Regions from separate parts of the Paenibacillus sp. FSL R10-2736 genome, predicted to be linked through region 2. Evidence: a T-box and tRNA genes for the amino acid it is inferred to sense, from the RefSeq annotation. Region 2 holds a T-box; the other holds one or more tRNA genes.
The links. The T-box of region 2 lies ahead of pheS (phenylalanine--tRNA ligase subunit alpha). A T-box ahead of a tRNA ligase gene usually reads a tRNA of that ligase, here a tRNA-Phe.
Positions count from the first base shown of each region.

Region 1: it encodes a tRNA-Phe, which carries the amino acid that the T-box ahead of pheS (phenylalanine--tRNA ligase subunit alpha) is inferred to sense. The anticodon was not compared.

Region 1 is NZ_JBBOBN010000002.1:612,085-621,726, forward strand. Features, by position in the region: rRNA gene NSQ73_RS30860 (23S ribosomal RNA) at 1-1,706, shown strand, start outside; tRNA gene NSQ73_RS30865 (tRNA-Ser) at 1,789-1,880, shown strand; tRNA gene NSQ73_RS30870 (tRNA-Met) at 1,905-1,981, shown strand; tRNA gene NSQ73_RS30875 (tRNA-Val) at 1,991-2,066, shown strand; tRNA gene NSQ73_RS30880 (tRNA-Thr) at 2,097-2,172, shown strand; tRNA gene NSQ73_RS30885 (tRNA-Asp) at 2,191-2,268, shown strand; tRNA gene NSQ73_RS30890 (tRNA-Phe) at 2,296-2,371, shown strand; tRNA gene NSQ73_RS30895 (tRNA-Tyr) at 2,376-2,458, shown strand; tRNA gene NSQ73_RS30900 (tRNA-Lys) at 2,470-2,542, shown strand; gene NSQ73_RS30905 (NAD(P)/FAD-dependent oxidoreductase) at 2,697-3,641, shown strand; gene NSQ73_RS30910 (PucR family transcriptional regulator) at 3,758-4,855, shown strand; gene NSQ73_RS30915 (ABC transporter ATP-binding protein) at 4,965-6,086, shown strand; gene hprK (HPr(Ser) kinase/phosphatase) at 6,374-7,312, shown strand; gene lgt (prolipoprotein diacylglyceryl transferase) at 7,325-8,356, shown strand; gene ppaX (pyrophosphatase PpaX) at 8,365-9,018, shown strand; gene NSQ73_RS30935 (acyltransferase) at 9,015-9,524, shown strand.
Region 2 is NZ_JBBOBN010000001.1:5,373,945-5,383,586, forward strand. Features, by position in the region: gene NSQ73_RS23045 (hypothetical protein) at 1-142, opposite strand, end outside; gene pheT (phenylalanine--tRNA ligase subunit beta) at 340-2,784, opposite strand; gene pheS (phenylalanine--tRNA ligase subunit alpha) at 3,124-4,158, opposite strand; T-box leader at 4,217-4,504, opposite strand; gene NSQ73_RS23060 (hypothetical protein) at 4,776-7,415, shown strand; gene NSQ73_RS23065 (efflux RND transporter periplasmic adaptor subunit) at 7,470-8,936, shown strand; gene NSQ73_RS23070 (ABC transporter ATP-binding protein) at 8,933-9,634, shown strand; gene NSQ73_RS23075 (ABC transporter permease) at 9,631-9,642, shown strand, end outside.

The DNA of each region.
Region 1 (9,642 bases), on a different contig from region 2:
TCTGGGGTAGGGGAGCGTTGTATGTAGGTTGAAGGTGTACCGTAAGGAGCGCTGGACAGCATACAAGTGAGAATGCCGGTATGAGTAACGAAAAGATCAGTGAGAATCTGATCCGCCGAAAGCCCAAGGTTTCCTGAGGAAGGCTCGTCCGCTCAGGGTAAGTCGGGACCTAAGGCGAGGCCGAAAGGCGTAGTCGAAGGACAACAGTTTGAAATTACTGTACCACCGTAATCCGCTATGAGCGATGGGGTGACGCAGGAGGGTAGTGACGCGGACTGATGGATGTGTCCGTCTAAGCAGTGAGGCTGATGTGTAGGCAAATCCGCACATCATTAAGGCTGGGCTGTGATGGGGAGCGAAAATTGTAGTAGCGAAGGTCATGATCTCACACTGCCAAGAAAAGCCTCTAGCCAGGAGAAGGTGCCCGTACCGCAAACCGACACAGGTAGGCGAGAAGAGAATTCTAAGGCGCGCGGAAGAACTCTCGTTAAGGAACTCGGCAAAATGACCTCGTAACTTCGGGAGAAGAGGTGCCTCGGTAGGGTGAATAGCCCGAGGGGGCCGCAGTGAAAAGGCCCAAGCGACTGTTTAGCAAAAACACAGGTCTGTGCGAAGCCGCAAGGCGAAGTATACGGGCTGACGCCTGCCCGGTGCTGGAAGGTTAAGGGGAGTGGTTAGGGGTTAAACCCGAAGCTGTGAACCGAAGCCCCAGTAAACGGCGGCCGTAACTATAACGGTCCTAAGGTAGCGAAATTCCTTGTCAGGTAAATTCTGACCCGCACGAATGGCGTAACGACTTGGGCGCTGTCTCAACGAGAGATCCGGTGAAATTTTAATACCTGTGAAGATGCAGGTTACCCGCGACAAGACGGAAAGACCCCATGGAGCTTTACTGCAGCTTGATATTGAATTTGGGTACGATCTGTACAGGATAGGTGGGAGCCGTTGAGGCAGGAGCGCAAGCTTCTGCGGAGGCGCCGTTGGGATACCACCCTGATCGTATCTAGGTTCTAACCTAGTGCCCTTACCGGGTACGGGGACCGTGTCAGGCGGGCAGTTTGACTGGGGCGGTCGCCTCCTAAAGAGTAACGGAGGCGTTCAAAGGTTCCCTCAGAATGGTTGGAAATCATTCGCAGAGTGCAAAGGCATAAGGGAGCTTGACTGCGAGACCTACAAGTCGAGCAGGGACGAAAGTCGGACTTAGTGATCCGGTGGTACCGCATGGAAGGGCCATCGCTCAACGGATAAAAGCTACCCTGGGGATAACAGGCTTATCTCCCCCAAGAGTCCACATCGACGGGGAGGTTTGGCACCTCGATGTCGGCTCATCGCATCCTGGGGCTGAAGTAGGTCCCAAGGGTTGGGCTGTTCGCCCATTAAAGCGGTACGCGAGCTGGGTTCAGAACGTCGTGAGACAGTTCGGTCCCTATCTGTCGTGGGCGCAGGAAATTTGAGAGGAGCTGTCCTTAGTACGAGAGGACCGGGATGGACGTACCGCTGGTGCATCAGTTGTTCCGCCAGGAGCATGGCTGAGTAGCTACGTACGGACGGGATAAGCGCTGAAAGCATCTAAGCGTGAAGCCCCCCTCAAGATGAGATTTCCCAATTAGTAAGACCCCTTGAAGACGACGAGGTAGATAGGTTGGAGGTGGAAGTGCAGCAATGCATGGAGCTGACCAATACTAATCGGTCGAGGGCTTATCCAACTTTCGAACAACGCAGATTCGTTTCGGATTCAGTTTTCAGGAATTAATTTCCTGTGCGGATTTACATGGCTACCATTTATTTGGAGAGATACCCAAGTGGCTATAAGGGGACCCTCTGCTAAGGGGTTAGACTGCGTAAGCGGTGCGAGGGTTCGAATCCCTCTCTCTCCGCCATTATAAATCCAATACTTGTAGTGTGGCGGCGTAGCTCAGCTGGCTAGAGCGTACGGTTCATACCCGTGAGGTCGGGGGTTCGATCCCCTCTGCCGCTACCATACATACCCGGAGGCTTAGCTCAGCTGGGAGAGCATCTGCCTTACAAGCAGAGGGTCGGGGGTTCGAACCCCTCAGCCTCCACCATTTTTAAATCTTAGATCCACCTTACACCGTGCCGGTGTAGCTCAACTGGTAGAGCAACTGACTTGTAATCAGTAGGTTGGGGGTTCAAGTCCTCTCGCCGGCACCATTTTTTACATTAAATTGTGGAACCGTGGTGTAGTTGGCCTAACATGCCTGCCTGTCACGCAGGAGATCGCGGGTTCGAATCCCGTCGGTTCCGCCATTTTTTTGTTTTAAGGCTTGTTTTTATGGCTCGGTAGCTCAGTCGGTAGAGCAAAGGACTGAAAATCCTTGTGTCGGGGGTTCGATTCCCTCCCGCGCCACCATTATGGAGGCTTAGCGAAGTGGCCAAACGCATCAGACTGTAAATCTGCTCACGTACGTGTTCGGTGGTTCGAATCCATCAGCCTCCATCCCTTTTTATGAGCCATTAGCTCAGTTGGTAGAGCACCTGACTTTTAATCAGGGTGTCGAAGGTTCGAGTCCTTCATGGCTCATCCCAATCAAGTCATCACGTTCATGTGATGGCTTTTTTTATGTTTTCTGGAGGTCTGAATATTAAAAAGTATATAAATTACCCGGATTTCGTTTAAAATAGCTCCCCTCGTTTAATTATAAGTCTATACTGCTGTAGAAATGAGGGAATGACAATTGATATATGATGCGATTATAGTGGGCGGCGGTTTTGCGGGGCTTCAGGCGGCTATTCAATTGGGACGTTACTCGGTCCATCAGGTGCTTGTAATTGATGCAGGAGGCGGAAGATCAAGCATATGCCGGAATTATCATAATATATTGGGCTGGCCTGACGGTGTGCCGGGTGAGGAACTGCGGGCCAGGGGGAGACTTCAGGCGGAAAGGGCAGGTGTAGCGTTTCAGAAGGATAGAATAGTAAAAGCCGAGAAGCCGGACGAATTATTCATACTTCACGGAACCGGGGGGCAGCAATATGCAGGCCGGACTCTGCTGCTTGCTACAGGAGTAATGGACCGGTTTCCTGAGCTGCCGGGCTTACGGCCTGCCCTTGGCATGACGATCTATGTTTGCCCGGACTGTGATGGCTTTGAAATTCAGAACCGGCAGACCGTATTGATAGGCTCTGGTGATGTGGGCGCTAATATGGCTTTTGTTTTAAGGGAACGCACAGGTGACTTGACCTACATTAATCATGAATGTACACCCGTCTCGGAGGAAAATCGTAACCGGCTGCGGGATGAGGATATACAGTATATCGAAGAACCGGTTGCCCGCATTGAGGAAGAGAACGGAAGAATTAAGGCGGTAGCCTTGGAGAACGGTGAGGTTCTGCCGGCAGAGCGCGGATTTATTGCTTTTGGCCAGAATCCGGTACATTCTGAGCTAGCTGCACAGCTTGGAGTAACGCTTCATAAGAACAAGCATGTGGAGGCGAATAAACGTTCATTAATGACTAATATCGAGCATGTATGGGTGGCAGGAGATGTTGCAGTGCATGCGGAGCAGGCGACGGTCGCTATGGGCGAAGGAGCCATTGCCGGGATCTGGATGCATAAGACTTTGAAAAAGATGAATCCGGTAAGTCTGCCTCCAGCCAAGAAGCATTATGCAGCAAAATAGACTTTTGATACACAACTGATCAAATGTCACTCAGGGTTCAGGAGAGCTATTCCGCAATTTGCAGCAAAATATGATAAAATAAGCGAAAAGAGCAAAAGTGGTGGAGAATGGTGACGATGGATAGTGAGGTTTTGCGTCAAAAATTGGAGCAACTCACCGGAAAGAGAACCGGAATCAAGCAGCTCGGGAGGCAGCATTCAGCTTCTCTTTTTGGCATGGGCACGGAGAAGGATCAAGAGCAGGCGGTCTTTCATGAGGGATATTTGTGGATTCCCCTATATGAGAATGACGGGCGTATAACCGCGGTGTGGGTGGAGACAGAAGGGCTGTCGCCTCTGGAACTGCAGCTGGTCAATTATGCGGGCCGTAATTTCGCGGTAGCCCTCAAGGCTACCGGGCTTAAGGAAGAAGGAGAGATGGAAGCCCGTCAGCTTAGCGGCTGGTTGAACTCGCAGCTTGAGCAAGAGAAGGATGATACAGAGATTCCGGATGATATTACGCTGAAAGGCCGGCTGTTCGGGGATATGATTCCTTTTTTGCTGGTTAGTGAGAATGTCCATAATCCGCAGATGACATACCGTTCGTTAATGAAGCTGCTGCGCAGTTATTTCGAGAACGAAGTCCTGCTAATTCCGCTGTTGGATAAGGAATGGTTAATTTTAGCCCGTAAGGAACTGCTCACCGGCGGAGATGATAAGGAAGATGAGGAAGAAAGTGCTGAGGATCTGCTGTCTCAGACCTCTATGGGACTGCATGAACTGATCGCGAGTGAATGGGTCGGCGTCTTCCATCTGGCGGTTTCTCCGGCCATCATTCCGGTTAAAGGCCTGACAGGCTCCGTAGCTCTGCTGCGCGAGACGATTATTCTGGGCCGGATCTTCCAGGTAGGCGATTATATCCATCTGCCGTGGGAGCTTCATATGGAGCGTCTGGTGAACAGTATCCCCGATGACCGCCGCAGACAGCTGCTGGGTCAGATCGGTGATTATACGGCTGTGCTGGCGGATAAGGAAATGCTGTTGACGCTGGAGACTTTTTTTGAAATGGACTGCAATGTCAGCGAAACCGCGAAGAAGCTGTATATCCACCGGAATACACTCCTGTACAGACTCGACAAGATCAAACAGGAAACGGGAGCCGATGTCCGCAGTTTCGGGGATGCGGCGATTGTGAAGTTAGCCATGTTATTGTATAAAGTGACGAAAAGAAAATAGGATTTTTGTGAACCTTACAAATAGCCAGGAGACCTGGTCTGGGGTAAGATAAGTGTACAAGAAAGCGTTTGATTTTCTAATCCAATAATTGACTCGAGGGGGAAATACAATGGCAGGCGTACGTTTAGAGCATATTTTCAAAAAATACCCGGGTTCCGATAAAGCAACAGTAATCGATATCAATCTTGATATTAAAGATAAGGAATTTCTCGTACTGGTTGGTCCTTCCGGTTGCGGTAAATCCACAACACTGCGTATGATCGCAGGTCTTGAAGAAATCTCTGAAGGTAAAATGTACATTGGTGACCGTGTAGTGAATGACGTGGCTCCTAAAGACCGCGATATCGCGATGGTATTCCAATCCTACGCCCTGTACCCGCATATGAGCGTGTATCAGAACATGGCTTTCGGTCTGAAACTGCGTAAAGTGAAGAAAGAAGAAATCGACAAGAAAGTGCGCGAAGCAGCAAGAATCCTCGATATCGAGCATTTGCTGGAACGCAAACCTAAGGCACTGTCCGGTGGTCAACGCCAACGTGTCGCTCTGGGCCGCGCTATTGTCCGTGATCCGCAAGTCTTCCTGATGGATGAGCCTCTTTCCAACTTGGATGCTAAACTTCGTGGTCAAATGCGTGCTGAAATCACTAAGCTGGTTAAACGCCTTGAAACCACTTGTATCTATGTAACGCATGACCAGACAGAAGCTATGACAATGGGTGACCGTATCGTAGTTATGTACGATGGTATCATTCAACAAGCAGCTTCCCCTGAAGAATTGTACAATGAGCCTACAAACCTGTTCGTTGCAGGATTTATCGGATCCCCAACAATGAACTTTATCAATGGTACACTCTCCGATGTTGGCGGCGCTGTCCGCTTCCGCGCAGATAACCTTGATGTTGAAGTTCCAGGCGGCAAAGCTACAATCCTGCGCAACAAAGGTTATATCGGCAAAGATGTAATCATGGGCGTTCGTCCAGAAGATATTCATGAAGAGCCAGTGTTCCTGGAAGCTTCCCCTAACACAATCTTCACTTCGCTGGTTGATGTTACTGAAAACCTTGGTCATGAAATGCTCCTCTACTTGAGCGGCCTTGGCGCTAACACTGTAATTGCCCGTGTAGATGGACGTTCCACTACCCGTGAAGGCAGCAAGCCTAGATTGGCAATCGACATGAACAAAATTCACCTCTTCGATAAAGAGTCCGAACTGAACATTCTGCTGGGATAAGACAAAGCACAGCGGGATATAGGTTATAATAGAAGAAAGCCGCCCTCACAGGCGGCTTTTTCTTGTATTGGGCATGTAGAGCCGGAGATAAAACGTAATGGTCCAAGGACCCGGAAAGCAGGGGATTCCGTCAGGACTGGCTTAGCAATACCGTAGGTAATAAGATTGCATTCATAGGCGTTATCAATTAAGATAGCAGGAGAATTACCTGTAGCTGGAATGGGAAAAGTTGTGAACCCGGGTGCAGGAAACGGGCACAACCGCAGGTGACGAAAGGACGGACATACATGGCTAAGAAGGTAAAGGTATCAGAACTGGTACAGCATTTTCAATTAGAGGTTGTTTCCGGACAAGAGGGTCTGAAAAGACCGATTACAGTGGATGATTTGAATCGTCCGGGACTGGAAATGGCCGGTTATTTCGAATATTATCCGGAAGAACGTGTTCAGCTGCTGGGCAAAACAGAGCTGGCCTTTTTCTCAATGCTTCCTGAGGAAGAACGCAAAAGCCGGATTCGCGGGATTTGTAACGATAATACCCCTTGTATTGTAATTACCCGTGCGCTGGACGTTCCGCAGGAGCTTATTGAGATCAGTAATGAAAAGGGACTGCCTGTGCTGCGCAGCTCGATGGCGACCACTATTTTCTCGAGCAGACTGACAAGCTTCCTGGAAGGCAGACTGGCACCTACGGCAACAATCCACGGTGTTCTCTGTGATGTATATGGTGTAGGTATGCTGATTACAGGCAGCAGCGGTATCGGTAAAAGTGAAACGGCGCTCGAACTGGTTAAACGCGGGCACCGCCTGATCGCCGATGATGCCGTAGAGATCCGTCAGACCTCGGATAACCAGCTGCATGGTACAGCTCCGGAGCTCATTCGTCACTTGCTCGAAATCCGCGGGGTAGGGATTATTAATGTAATGACTCTCTTCGGTGCCGGGGCCATCCGTAATCATAAGCGGATCACACTGGTCGTTAGACTCGAGGCCTGGCAGCAGGATAAACAATATGACCGGCTCGGACTGGACGAGGAGACTACACGGATCATTGACACCGATGTGCCGCTTGTAACGATCCCCGTACGTCCGGGACGTAACCTTGCGGTAATTATCGAGGTTGCTGCGATGAACTACCGGTTGAAACAAATGGGCTTTAACGCGGCTCTACAATTTACGAATAAACTTACAGCCACCATCTCTGAAGACATGGATGATCTGGACTAGGAGTGTGAGAGCATGTTTTTTTCATTAGCGATTAATCCGATTGTCTTCTCCATCGGTTCACTGCCTGTTCACTGGTATGGTTTGATACTGGGTCTTGGTGCATTAGCCGGATTATTCCTTGCTATTCAAGAAGGCAAACGCTATAACATTCCGCAGGAGTTCTTCATGGACATGCTGCTGCTCGGAGTCCCTTCGGCGATCATTGGAGCGCGGATTTATTTTGTAGCGTTCAAATGGGAAGATTATAAGGACAACTTGCTGGATATATTCAAAGTCTGGAATGGCGGTATTGCTATTTATGGCGCGCTGATCGGGGCGATCATCTGCGGAATTATTTATTTCCGTTACAAGGGATATCCGTTCTGGCGTATCGTGGACATTTGTGCACCTGGACTGCTCGCCGGTCAGATGATTGGCCGTTGGGGTAATTTCATCAATCAGGAAGCCTACGGCGGCGTTGTAGCGGAATCTTTCCTGCGTGACAAGCTGCATCTGCCGGACTTTATTGTGAATCAAATGTACATAGGGGATGCGTTTCACCATCCGACCTTCCTGTATGAATCGCTCTGGAGCCTGCTGGGCATTCTGATCCTCATGGTGCTGCGCCGCCAGAAATTTGTCCGTGCCGGCGAAATCTTCATGTCCTATTTCATCTGGTATTCGATCGGCCGCTTCTTTATTGAAGCTTTACGTACGGACAGCCTAGGATTTAACGGCAGCAGCGGTTTGGCATCGTTCATTAACGGTCTATGGAGTCCGATGAAATGGCTGGGATTTGAGCAGGGGTATTTCGATCCGGCATACGGGAATGTCCGTATCTCACAGCTGCTGGCACTACTGATCATTCTCGTTGCAGTTGTATTGATCATTGTACGGCGTGTCAGCGGTCAGCCGAAGGATCATTATTCTGATCCGATTGTCAGCACTAAACTGGCAGCGGCAGATGCTGTAGTTCCCGAGAGTGCAGTGAATACACCGCAGAAGGCTCCTCAGCCTATCCAGCCGGTGAAGGACTCATCTGAAGATAAGGAAACAAAGGAGTAGTAGAACTAATGATAGAATGCGTGTTATTTGACTTGGACGGAACGATTGTGAATACTAATGAGCTGATCATCAGCTCGTTCATGCATGCGCTGAAGGAGAATAACCTCCCGGCTCTAACCCGGGAAGAGATTATTCCCCATATGGGAACTACGCTCCAGCAGCAGATGAGCGCGTTCTCCGGTCTGCAGGACACAAGCGTGCTGGAGCTTTCTTACCGTTCATATAATTATGCGCATCATGATGAGCTAATCCGTTCTTTTCCTCATGTGAATGAGACTATGGAAGGGCTGTTAAGCCGGGGAATAAAGCTCGGAATTGTGACAACGAAGATTCGTCCAACTACACTCAAAGCGCTGGAAATGTTCGATCTGCTGAAGTATATGGAGACGATTGTGACGGTCAATGATGTCAGTCAGGCGAAGCCGCATCCGGAGCCTGTCCTAACCGCGGTTGCTAATCTGGGTGTTGATCCGGCCAGAACCCTGATGGTAGGTGACAGTGCGGTCGATATTCAGTCTGCCAAGGCAGCGGGTGTGCGTGTAGCTGCGGTCGCCTGGTCACTCAAAGGTGAGGAAATGCTGCGTAAGTACAACCCGGATTACATCATCCACGACATGAAAGACTTATATACTATAGTGGAGCAGGAGACGAAGCAGCCGTGAGAAAGTTAACCCGCTATCCGGTGGAGGGCCATAATTCGCTCTGGTATATTTACCGTACGGTGAGCCCGTGGAAGGGCGTACGCAATTTTATTTTTATCCAGATTGCCCGCTACTGTCCGGTCTTGCCGCTCAAGAACTGGATTTACCGCAGGGTACTCGGCATGAAGGTGGGCAAGCATACTGCGTTTGGGCTAATGGCGATGGTGGATGTGTTTTTTCCGGAGAAAATTTCGGTCGGTGAGAACTCGGTCATCGGCTATAATACGACCATTCTTGCCCATGAATACCTCATCAAAGAGTACAGGCTGGGTGAAGTCATTATCGGGGAGAACGTCCTGATTGGAGCCAACACAACGATATTGCCCGGCGTTACGATTGGAGATTGGGCGGTTGTCGCCGCGGGTTCTGTCGTGCACAAGAATGTAGCTGCGGGCTCGTTCGTCGGGGGCAATCCGCTGCGTGAGCTGCGTCCGCCGGGATCAGCGGAGAAGGCTGTAGAAGAATAGTCACCAGGTAACCTCTTACCCTGCAGTTTCATATTGCGTGTATCTGCGCAGGAGCTGCAGGGTTTCTTGTGTAAACTTCGCAGCCGGAGGCAATTAAGCAATCTTAAGCAACCTTTAA
Region 2 (9,642 bases):
GTCTGGAATGTGATTTGGATATTGCACGCATATGCTCATCGACATAACGGGCAACCTGCTTCATATATTCAGTGCTGCTTCCGACAAGTTTATAGGAAGTTCCGTATATCTCCACGGCGACACGAGTCCGGTCCATAGCCACAGTTGTGCCCTCCTTTGTATGTGTGCGGATTCTAAGCTGATTTCCTTACTGCTATTGTAGCGTTATTCCTTAACCTTTGGCAAAAAAAACGTGTTCATTTCATAGATTTAAACCGGACTCCGTACTTCACAAGGGTACAGCAAAGCCGCAGCGAATCGGTTTCTAAATGGATTCGCTGCGGCTTTGCACAATTCCTGCTATTTTCTTAATTCTGCGCCAAAAGTTTGCTCCAGGGCAGAAACGACTCTGTCATGCACTTCCACAACCTCTTCATCGGTAAGTGTACGGTCCGTATGACGGTACAGCAGCGAGAGGGCTACGCTCTTCTTTCCTGCTTCCATTTTGCCGCCGGTGTACACATCGAACACTTGCACATTCTGCAGCAGTGTTCCGCCATGTTCACGGATGGAAGCTATCAGGTGCCCTGCAGGAACTTCTGCGTCTACAACTACCGCAATATCCCGTTCCATGCCAGGGAAGCGGTGAAGCTCACTGTACTGTAATTGGGCACGCGCCGCATCATATAGCGGCTGTAGCAGCACTTCAGCTACATAAGTATCCTCCAGATCCATCTGGCGCTGAAGTTCCGGATGCAGCTGTCCGATGGTACCGATCTTATCGCGGCCTTCAGCCTGCAGCAGGTAGACCGAAGCAGAGCGTCCCGGATGGTAGCCTTCAGGAGCATCCCCTTCATAGATTATGCGGTCCGTAAGGCCAAGGTGGGCAAATACAGTTTCAAGCGCCCCCTTAAGATCGAAGAAATCTACAGGCTCGGCCGCTACATTCCACTGCTTGGCAGCACGTGTACCGCTCAGCAGCAGTCCAAGTACCGGCAGTTCACCGGGCTGGCGGGTAAGCACTTCTTCATCAGTGAAGAAAACATTGCCGATTTCGAACAGCGCCAGATCGCCTTGACGGCGGTTGGTGTTATAGAGGGCAATGTCCAGAAGCTGCGGCAGAAGGCTGGTACGCAGCACGCTGCGTTCCTCACTCATCGGCATCGCCAGCTTCACGGAGAGCTTGCCGTCCGCAAGTGCCGGGAAGAGCTTGCTCTGTTCCGGCTGGATGAAGGAATAGCCCATAACCTCCTGATACCCGCCAAGAGCCAGCAGGCGGCGGAGCTCACGGCGCAGGAACTGCTCTCTGGTGAGTGCCCCCGGTGTAGTAGTCCCTTCAATTAGGGTTGTCGGGATGTTGTCATATCCGTACAGGCGGGCAATCTCTTCTATGAGATCCACATCATAGCTGATGTCGCCTCGCCGCGTGGGAACCTGAACTTCAACGATTCCCTGGGCAGCATCACCGCACTTGAAGTGCAGACGGCCAAACAGGGTCTTCACTTCCAGCAAAGACAGCTCGGTACCCAGATATTGATTCAGCTTCTCCAGCGACAGGGTCAGTACTTTCTCCTCGGCAGAGGCACTGCCTGCCTGAACAATACCTTCATGCACAGAGCCGCCGGCATAGCGGGCGATTAGAGCAGCTGCACGGTTAAGTGCAGGAATGACGGCATTCGGATCGACTTCCTTCTCGAAGCGCTGGGAAGCTTCAGAACGCAGACCCAGCTGACGCGAGGTCTTGCGTACAGTCCCGCCGTCGAATTTGGCGGATTCCAATACGATATTGACGGTATTTGCTGTAACCTCAGTCGATAATCCGCCCATAACGCCAGCCAGGCCGATAGCTCCTGACCCGTCAGCGATGACAAGCATCTGCGGCTCCAGCTTGCGCTCCTGGCCGTCAAGTGTTGTCAGCAGCTCGCCTTCATGAGCGAACCGCACACCAATCGTTCCGCCTGCCAGCTGATCACCGTCAAACGCATGCAGCGGCTGTCCGTATTCCAGCATCACATAGTTGGTAATATCGACGATGTTGTTGATCGGGCGTACCCCGGCCGCCATCAGGCGGTTCTGAATCCACAGCGGGGATGGAGCTGTCTTCACACCGGCAATATAACGCACTGCATAATGGCTGCAGTATTCTTCATTTTCAATATTGACAGTGATGGAATCCGCTGCCCGTCCGCCTGCTTCCACAAGCTCTGCCGCCGGATCTGCCAGCTGCAGGTCACGGCCCAGAATTGCGCTCACTTCATAAGCAGCACCGATCATGCTCAGACAGTCGGAGCGGTTAGGCGTCAGGTCGAAATCCAGGATCTCATCGTTCAGGCCAAGCACCTTCAGAATATCCTGGCCGACTTCCGTATTCTCAGGCAATACGAGAATACCTTCCTGAAGCTCTTTGGGCAGCAGCTTGTCGTTCAGCCCCAGCTCTTTGGCCGAGCAGATCATCCCCTGCGACAGCACGCCGCGCAGCTTAGCTTTCTTGATTTCCAGTCCGGGCAGCTTAGCGCCAACCAGTGCGACCGGAACCTTCTGTCCCGCTGCGACATTCTTGGCACCGCAGACAATCTGCAGATCCTCGCCCTGTCCGGCATCCACGATGCAGATGTTCAGCTTGTCGGCGTCCGGATGCTTCTCTTTGGATTTCACATAGCCGGTTACGATTCCGGAAATCCCTTTGTTACGGCGTTCAACTCCGTCAATCTCAATGCCGGCGGTAGTGATTTTGTCCGCGAGTTCATCAGCGGTCACCCCGTCCAGCGATATATAATCAGCCAGCCAGGCGGTTGATACTTTCATTTTCGCACACTTCCTTTTGTTTCAGATGTATTTATCTCCATGCCGCCCTATGCTTGACGCGCTTGCCAGTAAGCCGCTGCACGATCTTTCCTTCCTGCTTCAAAACTCTCTGTTAATAGTGCCCCTGCAAGGAATATTTGGACTTCCGGCCGCTGTTGTGTTTGGATTTCCTGATTCAAACCGCTATTCGCGGTAGAAATCCAAACACAAAGGCGGACGCTACCGCTCCTACAGTTCCAAAATTCCCCCTCCGGTTCATTTTTAACAGGTATAGAAACAGCAACTCAAAATCTACTGCAACCCTTCCAATCCCACGCACCCCGCACACCCGCCAAATCTCTAAATCCCCTTGAACTGCTTCACAAAGCCCATGTCGTTCGTGTAGAAGTAGCGGATGTCATCGATGCCGTACTTCAGCATCGCGATCCGTTCCGCGCCTACGCCGAAAGCGAAGCCGCTGTAGATCTCAGGGTCGTAGCCGCCCATCCGCAGCACATTCGGATGTACCATGCCGGCACCGAGAATTTCCAGCCAGCCGCTCTGCTTGCAGAGGCGGCAGCCTTCGCCGCCGCATTTGAAGCAGCTCACGTCTACCTCAACACTCGGTTCGGTGAACGGGAAGAAGCTCGGACGCAGGCGGATGCCTGCTGTAGGACCGAACATTTCCTTCATGAACTGCAGCAGGGTGCCCTTCAGGTCGCTCATACGGATATTGCGGCCGATAACCAGGCCTTCAATCTGATGGAACTGGAAGGAGTGGGTCGCATCGTCGTCATCGCGGCGGAATACTTTGCCCGGACAGATGATTTTGACCGGAGTTTCGCCCTTCATAGCCTGCATCGTGCGGACCTGCACCGGAGATGTCTGTGTGCGCATCAGAAGATCTTCTGTTAAATAGAAGGAATCCTGCATATCGCGGGCCGGATGGTTCTTCGGCAGATTCAGAGCCTCGAAGTTATAGTAGTCTGTCTCTACTTCCGGACCTTCTTCAATCCGGTAGCCCATGCCGATGAAAATATCCTCAATCTCCTGAATTACGCGGTTCAGCGGATGAATTCCGCCTTGCGGCAGGCCGCGGCCCGGCAGCGACACATCGACCTTCTCCGCATTCAGGCGGTTCTGTGTCTCCTGCTGCTGGAAGATTTCCTGCTTCGTGCCGATTACCTCTTCAATGGCACTGCGCACCAGATTGGCCACCTGGCCGATCACCGGGCGTTCTTCCGCGCTGAGTCCGCCCATACCGCGCAGAACCTCCGTAAGCTCACCTTTTTTGCCAAGGTATTTGACGCGCAAATCATTCAGAATCTGCGGATCGGTTACCTCCTGCAGCTTAGCCAATGCCTCGGCCTTCAATGCTTCCAATTTCTCTTTCATGCCTTGTACTGCCCCCTTAAATCTCGTATTGTCAACAAAAAAAGGCCTTTCCTCCCGGTAAAGGGACGAAAAGACCGTGGTACCACCCTTGTTAGACGGCTGCGACGCTTCCCTTAAGAGCAATATTCCCTCTTTCGGACCGGCGGAGACATGTCTCACTTTAACAGAAATAACGGTCTGCGGCCGGTATCCCCTACTGTGTCCCTCAAGGAAGCCTTGAATGGAATTCAGGGAACTGCTCCGGAGTGAACTTCGGCAGCTCTGCTCTCTTAGAAACGCTCTCAATCTGCGGCGCTTCCTCCCTGTAAGCCAGGCACTGCGTACTCTTCTCCATCAATGCATTTATGCGGATTGTGTCAAATATACTCGATCTTCCAGTTCGGAAGATATGTCTATTTATTATATGCAATAACGGCGCTTTTGACAAGTTGCACAATTTTAGGTTAATTTTTATCTTCCTTTAAGCTTCCTTTAAGCTTCAGCGCGGTTTTGGGGGCTTTTTTTCAGCGAACGTTCAGCCAATTTTGATATTTTCCCTTTTGAGATAAGCCTGGCTGTCCTCATTAGAACAGGGCGGCTTTTGGATAGTATCGGCTTTTATACAGGGAGGGAATTTCATGCTTAAACGAAGAAAGGCATTTGTTCTGCTGTTACTCAGTACATTTGCTGCAAGTCAACTCGCGGGGATCGCGGGAACCACGGCGTTTGCTGCCACGGCCAGTACAACCACTGCCAAAACAGCTGCCACAGTAACGGAAGTCTCCAGTCTTACAGGCCTCAGCGCAATCAAGCTCGGCACCACGCTTAGTGTGAAGCTGGGCAATGTAGGCATTCAGAGCCAAACCGGCGGAAATATTCTTACTTATACACTCACCTATACTAACAATGCAAGCAGCAGCATCAATTTGGTCAATTATTTCTCCAAAATCGTGACTGCCGGCGGCAGCATCATTAAGGGAATCCCGGTCAGCGCAGACAGTGCTGTCAAAAAGATCGCTGCTAAGCAGAGCACCAGCATTACATATTATGCGAATATCGGAACAGCCGCCTCGGCCAAAGGGCTCAAAATCAACATGTACGGCTGGAATTTCAGTGCCGCCAATTATGAACAGCGCATCGGCACGTTCACCATTCCTTCTAATTATTCGCTGTCCTCCCTTACCGGTGAGACCCGTAAAGTTGAACTCGGCAGCATTCCGGTCAACACCAAGGCTGAGTCTGCACAAATCTACAAATATAACGGCAAGGTCTATGCCAAGGTTGGACTCAGTATAACGAATCTGGGCACCAAAGTGCTCACCGACCCGGGCTACAGCCTATACCTGAAATCCTCGGGCGGCTCTACCTTCACACTCACGCTGGATGACAGCAGCTCCGAATACAAGGTTCAGCCTCAGGAGAAGAAGACGCTCTACTATATGACTGAGATTCCATCCTACATGAACGTCACCAAGATGACGCTGCAGATCGCCAAGCTGGATGAAGGGCTGAAGCTCTATCTTCCAGTCTCCTCCTATTCCCTTCCTGCTGCGGGTACAGCTGATTTCACCGTGGCGGCCGGCTATACCAAGAAGATCTCCATCGACAGCAATATTGTTGACATGAAGCTCGCGGACGCAAGTGTGCATGCAGACAATGGCAATGCCGTATGGAGTTATCAGCTCACCCTTAGAAATGCCGGCACCAAAGCAGTGACTTTGCCTGCGTATGAGCTTGCTGTCAAATCCGCTGAAGGTTATACCTTCCCGGTAACAACGACTGCGTTCAGCTCCCTTACCTTAAAGCCGCTGGAAGAAAAGCTGATTGAACTAACCGCCAGCGTTCCGCTTGAGCTGGCTCAGGATACGCTCGAACTGCAAATGGTTGCCCCTGCGGGCAGCAGCACCAGTAGCAACGGCAGCAACAGCAGTAATGGCAGCAGTGAGACCAGCACCAGTTCAAGTAAAGTAATACTGCCTGTAGCCTATTTCAAAATCCCTTATTCCCTGGCGGGCAACACTCATATCACTACAGAGAACAGCATTACCAACAGCTACGGCACCTTCGGCGTCACACTGAATTCCCTGCAGCGTCTGCCATGGGGCAGCGAAGATATCGTACAGGCTAAGGTCACCATCAGCAATCATTCCTCCAAAACGATTACTCTGCCTGCACTTACCGGTGTTCTGAAAGTGGACCTGACGGATTTGAGCTCGTCCTCACAGCTATATACGGAGAGTACCAGCACGGTTCTTGCGCCTGGAGCCAGCACGCAAGTCTCGGTTCTTGCCCGCGTGCCTTATACGCTCGATTTCAGCCAGGCCCAGATCATTCTTCAAGAAACTTCCGGCACCAGCACTACCCAGTTCCTCTCTCTTGGCACAACGGACGGGCTTAGCAGCGGTATTACGCCTCTGGCTGTGGGTGAATCGTTCAAGATTACGTCGACCGGTAAAAAAGCCAGCGTGAAGGAACGTTCAACCCTTGTATACAGCGGAACCAGCAATAACCTCATATACAGTGAAGTAGAAATGAACAGTGAAGAAACCCGGCAGACTGACCTCTCCCGGCTGTATGGACAATTCAAAACCGCAGACGGACAGTATTTCGAGGCAACTGCGGTCCAGTCGGAGAGTTCCACAAGTCCGGCAGGCAAGACCCTGGTTAACTTCTGGGCTAATATACCAGCTGCCGTGGACACAAACGGCCTCCAGCTGTATGTCAGCCAGGAGATTGCAGACGGTAAGCTGACTTCAGCCGGAACCGCGGCTACAGCTTATGTGAATACATCAGCACTGACTCTGGCTCCTGTGGTGCCTACGCCTGCTGCCAACCTGACTTCTGTGTCCCTGTATCCTTACACGCTGGCCATATCAAATTCCACTGGCACCATTACATCAGGCACCACCAGTCTTGCATTGGCATTTAACTACAATCTCTCGCGGGATACAACTTACCAGATGGGAGCATTCGACCATAAGCTGATTCTGCACATTACTGACCCGTATGGACAATATTTCGAGAAAACGCTGTCCCTTGGAACAGATTTAGCAGTAGGAACTTATGGCTCCTACACAACGACCATTACCAGCTCACTGTTCAAGAACTTAAGCGGAGGCACTTACAAGCTCACTCTGTACGACGAATTCCAAGGCCAGCGGACAGAGCTTGGCGGACAGGTCTACTCCGTCGATGTTGTGACCAAAGCAGCTTCAACTACGGATACCGGCACTACAGCGGCCGCAGGCAATGGCAGCACCGAAGCAAGCGGTTCTTAAGATTCTCAGGTACAACTGGCCCCTTATATTATTTGAGTAAGATGGAGGATCTGAATGAAAAAGAAGAAGAAAATGATTATTGCCTCAGCCGTTGTTGTTATTGCTATTGCAGGTATTCTGGGCTATGTATTATGGCCGGATCAGAACCCGCAGGTCAATGCCGCTCCCATGAATACCTCAATGGTGACCAAGGGAAATATCCTCGTCGGTGTCTCCGGCTCCGGTTCCGTTTCGGCAATTAACAGTGAGAGCATCCGCACCAAAGAAGCCGGTGAAGTGGATACAGTCATGGTTAAAAAAGGCGATGTCGTCAAAAAAGGCGATGTGCTGATTACCTTTGTGGCGGGCGATTTCGATGACAAGCTGAAGGAAGCCAACAAATCGCTGGAGAACCTCAAAACCGAGCTTACGAACAAGCAGGAAAACTACAAAACAATCGCGATGAATAATGCTACAGATGAAGAGCTGGAATCGGCAAAAACAGCCATTGATAAAGCCAAAAGCGATATTGCCGATCAGCAGGATTCCATTGCTGCCATCTATGAGGATATGGTTCCGCCAGATCCGTTAACGGCTCCTATCGACGGAACGATTACAGCTGTAAATATTACGGACGGCGAACAGGCTCAGAATGGTACAGAGCTGTTCACCATGACTGACTACGTTAATTTGAGCGTAACTGTACAGGTGGATGAACTGGATATTCCTCAGATCAAGCTGGATCAGGTGTCAACGATTACGCTGGATGCGCTTGAGGATAAAGAGTTTGCCGGCAAGGTTATTGATATCGCCAAGGAAGGAACCTCCTCAAACGGCGTCTCCCTGTTCAATGTCACTGTAGGCTTGAATGACTCTGAGGGAGTACTGGTTGGCATGTCCGCAGAAGTGGCGATTACCATTGAAGAGAAAAATGATATTCTGACCGTGCCGATCGAGGCGGTATCCGAAGTGAACGGCAAATATTACGTGAATGTGCCTGTGACCGAAGGCGGGGAATCTGCGGCAACGGACAACGGTGCGGCGGGCGGCCAGATTCCGGGCGGTGATGCGGCGGGCGGGCAAGCTCCGGGCGGTGATGCGGCGGGCGGCCAGGCTTCGAGCGGTGATGCGGCAGGCGGCCCTCCAAGCGGGAAATGGCAAGGCGGAGAAGGCCAGAGCGGCGGCCGGGGCATGCGCAGCGGCGGTGGCGGAGGCTACGGCGGAGGCGAGTTCCCGGGCGGCGCATCCGGCGGCAGAACTGCAGCAAGCTCAGCATCCGGCCAGAAACGGGTTGCCGTAGAGGTAGGCATCCACAATGAGAGCAGCATCGAAATCGTGAGCGGTTTAAATGAAGGTGATGAAGTGATCATTCCAACTGTGATCTCAACAGGCAACACATCCACCCAGCAGACACAGATGCAAGGCGGTATGGGCGGCAGCTTCGGCGGCGGCGGAATGACCGGCGGCTTCACTGGCGGCGGTGCTGGCGGCGGAATGACGGGCGGCGGCGGAGGCTTCTCCGGAGGCGGTGGCGGACGATGAGCACCTCCGAACCGTTAATCCGGGTTCAGAACATGCAGCACAGCTATACCATGGCCGGAGAATCAATGGCGATCCTCAAGGGCCTGACCTTCAACATCGATTACGGTGAGTTTGTTGCGATCATCGGACCCTCAGGCTCGGGCAAGTCGACCCTGATGAACATGCTGGGGTGCCTGGATGTTGCGAATGAAGGTGATTATTTCCTGGACGGCCAGGAAATCCGCAAGCTGTCAGACAACAAGCTGGCCCAGATCCGCAATGAGAAAATCGGCTTTATCTTTCAAAACTTCAATCTGCTGCCGAAATTATCGGCAGTAGAGAATGTGGAGCTGCCCCTTATCTACCGGGGAATGTCTCACCGGGAACGCCGAGAGGTTGCCCGCAATGCTCTGGTCAGGGTAGGCCTGGAGAGCAGAATTGATCATCGTCCGTCCGAGCTGTCGGGAGGCCAGCAGCAGCGTGTGGCCATCGCCCGCGCCCTTGCCGGCACCCCTCCTATCCTGCTTGCCGATGAACCGACTGGTGCGCTTGATTCCAAGACAGGCAAGGAAGTTCTGGAGATGATCAAGGCGCTTAATGAACAGGGACATACTATTATTCTAATCACGCATGACCTCGAAATCGCCGAGCAGGCCAAACGGATTATCCGGATTCAGGACGGGGATCTCGTTGAGGATCGGAAGGTGTCCCACTCATGATGCTGTAT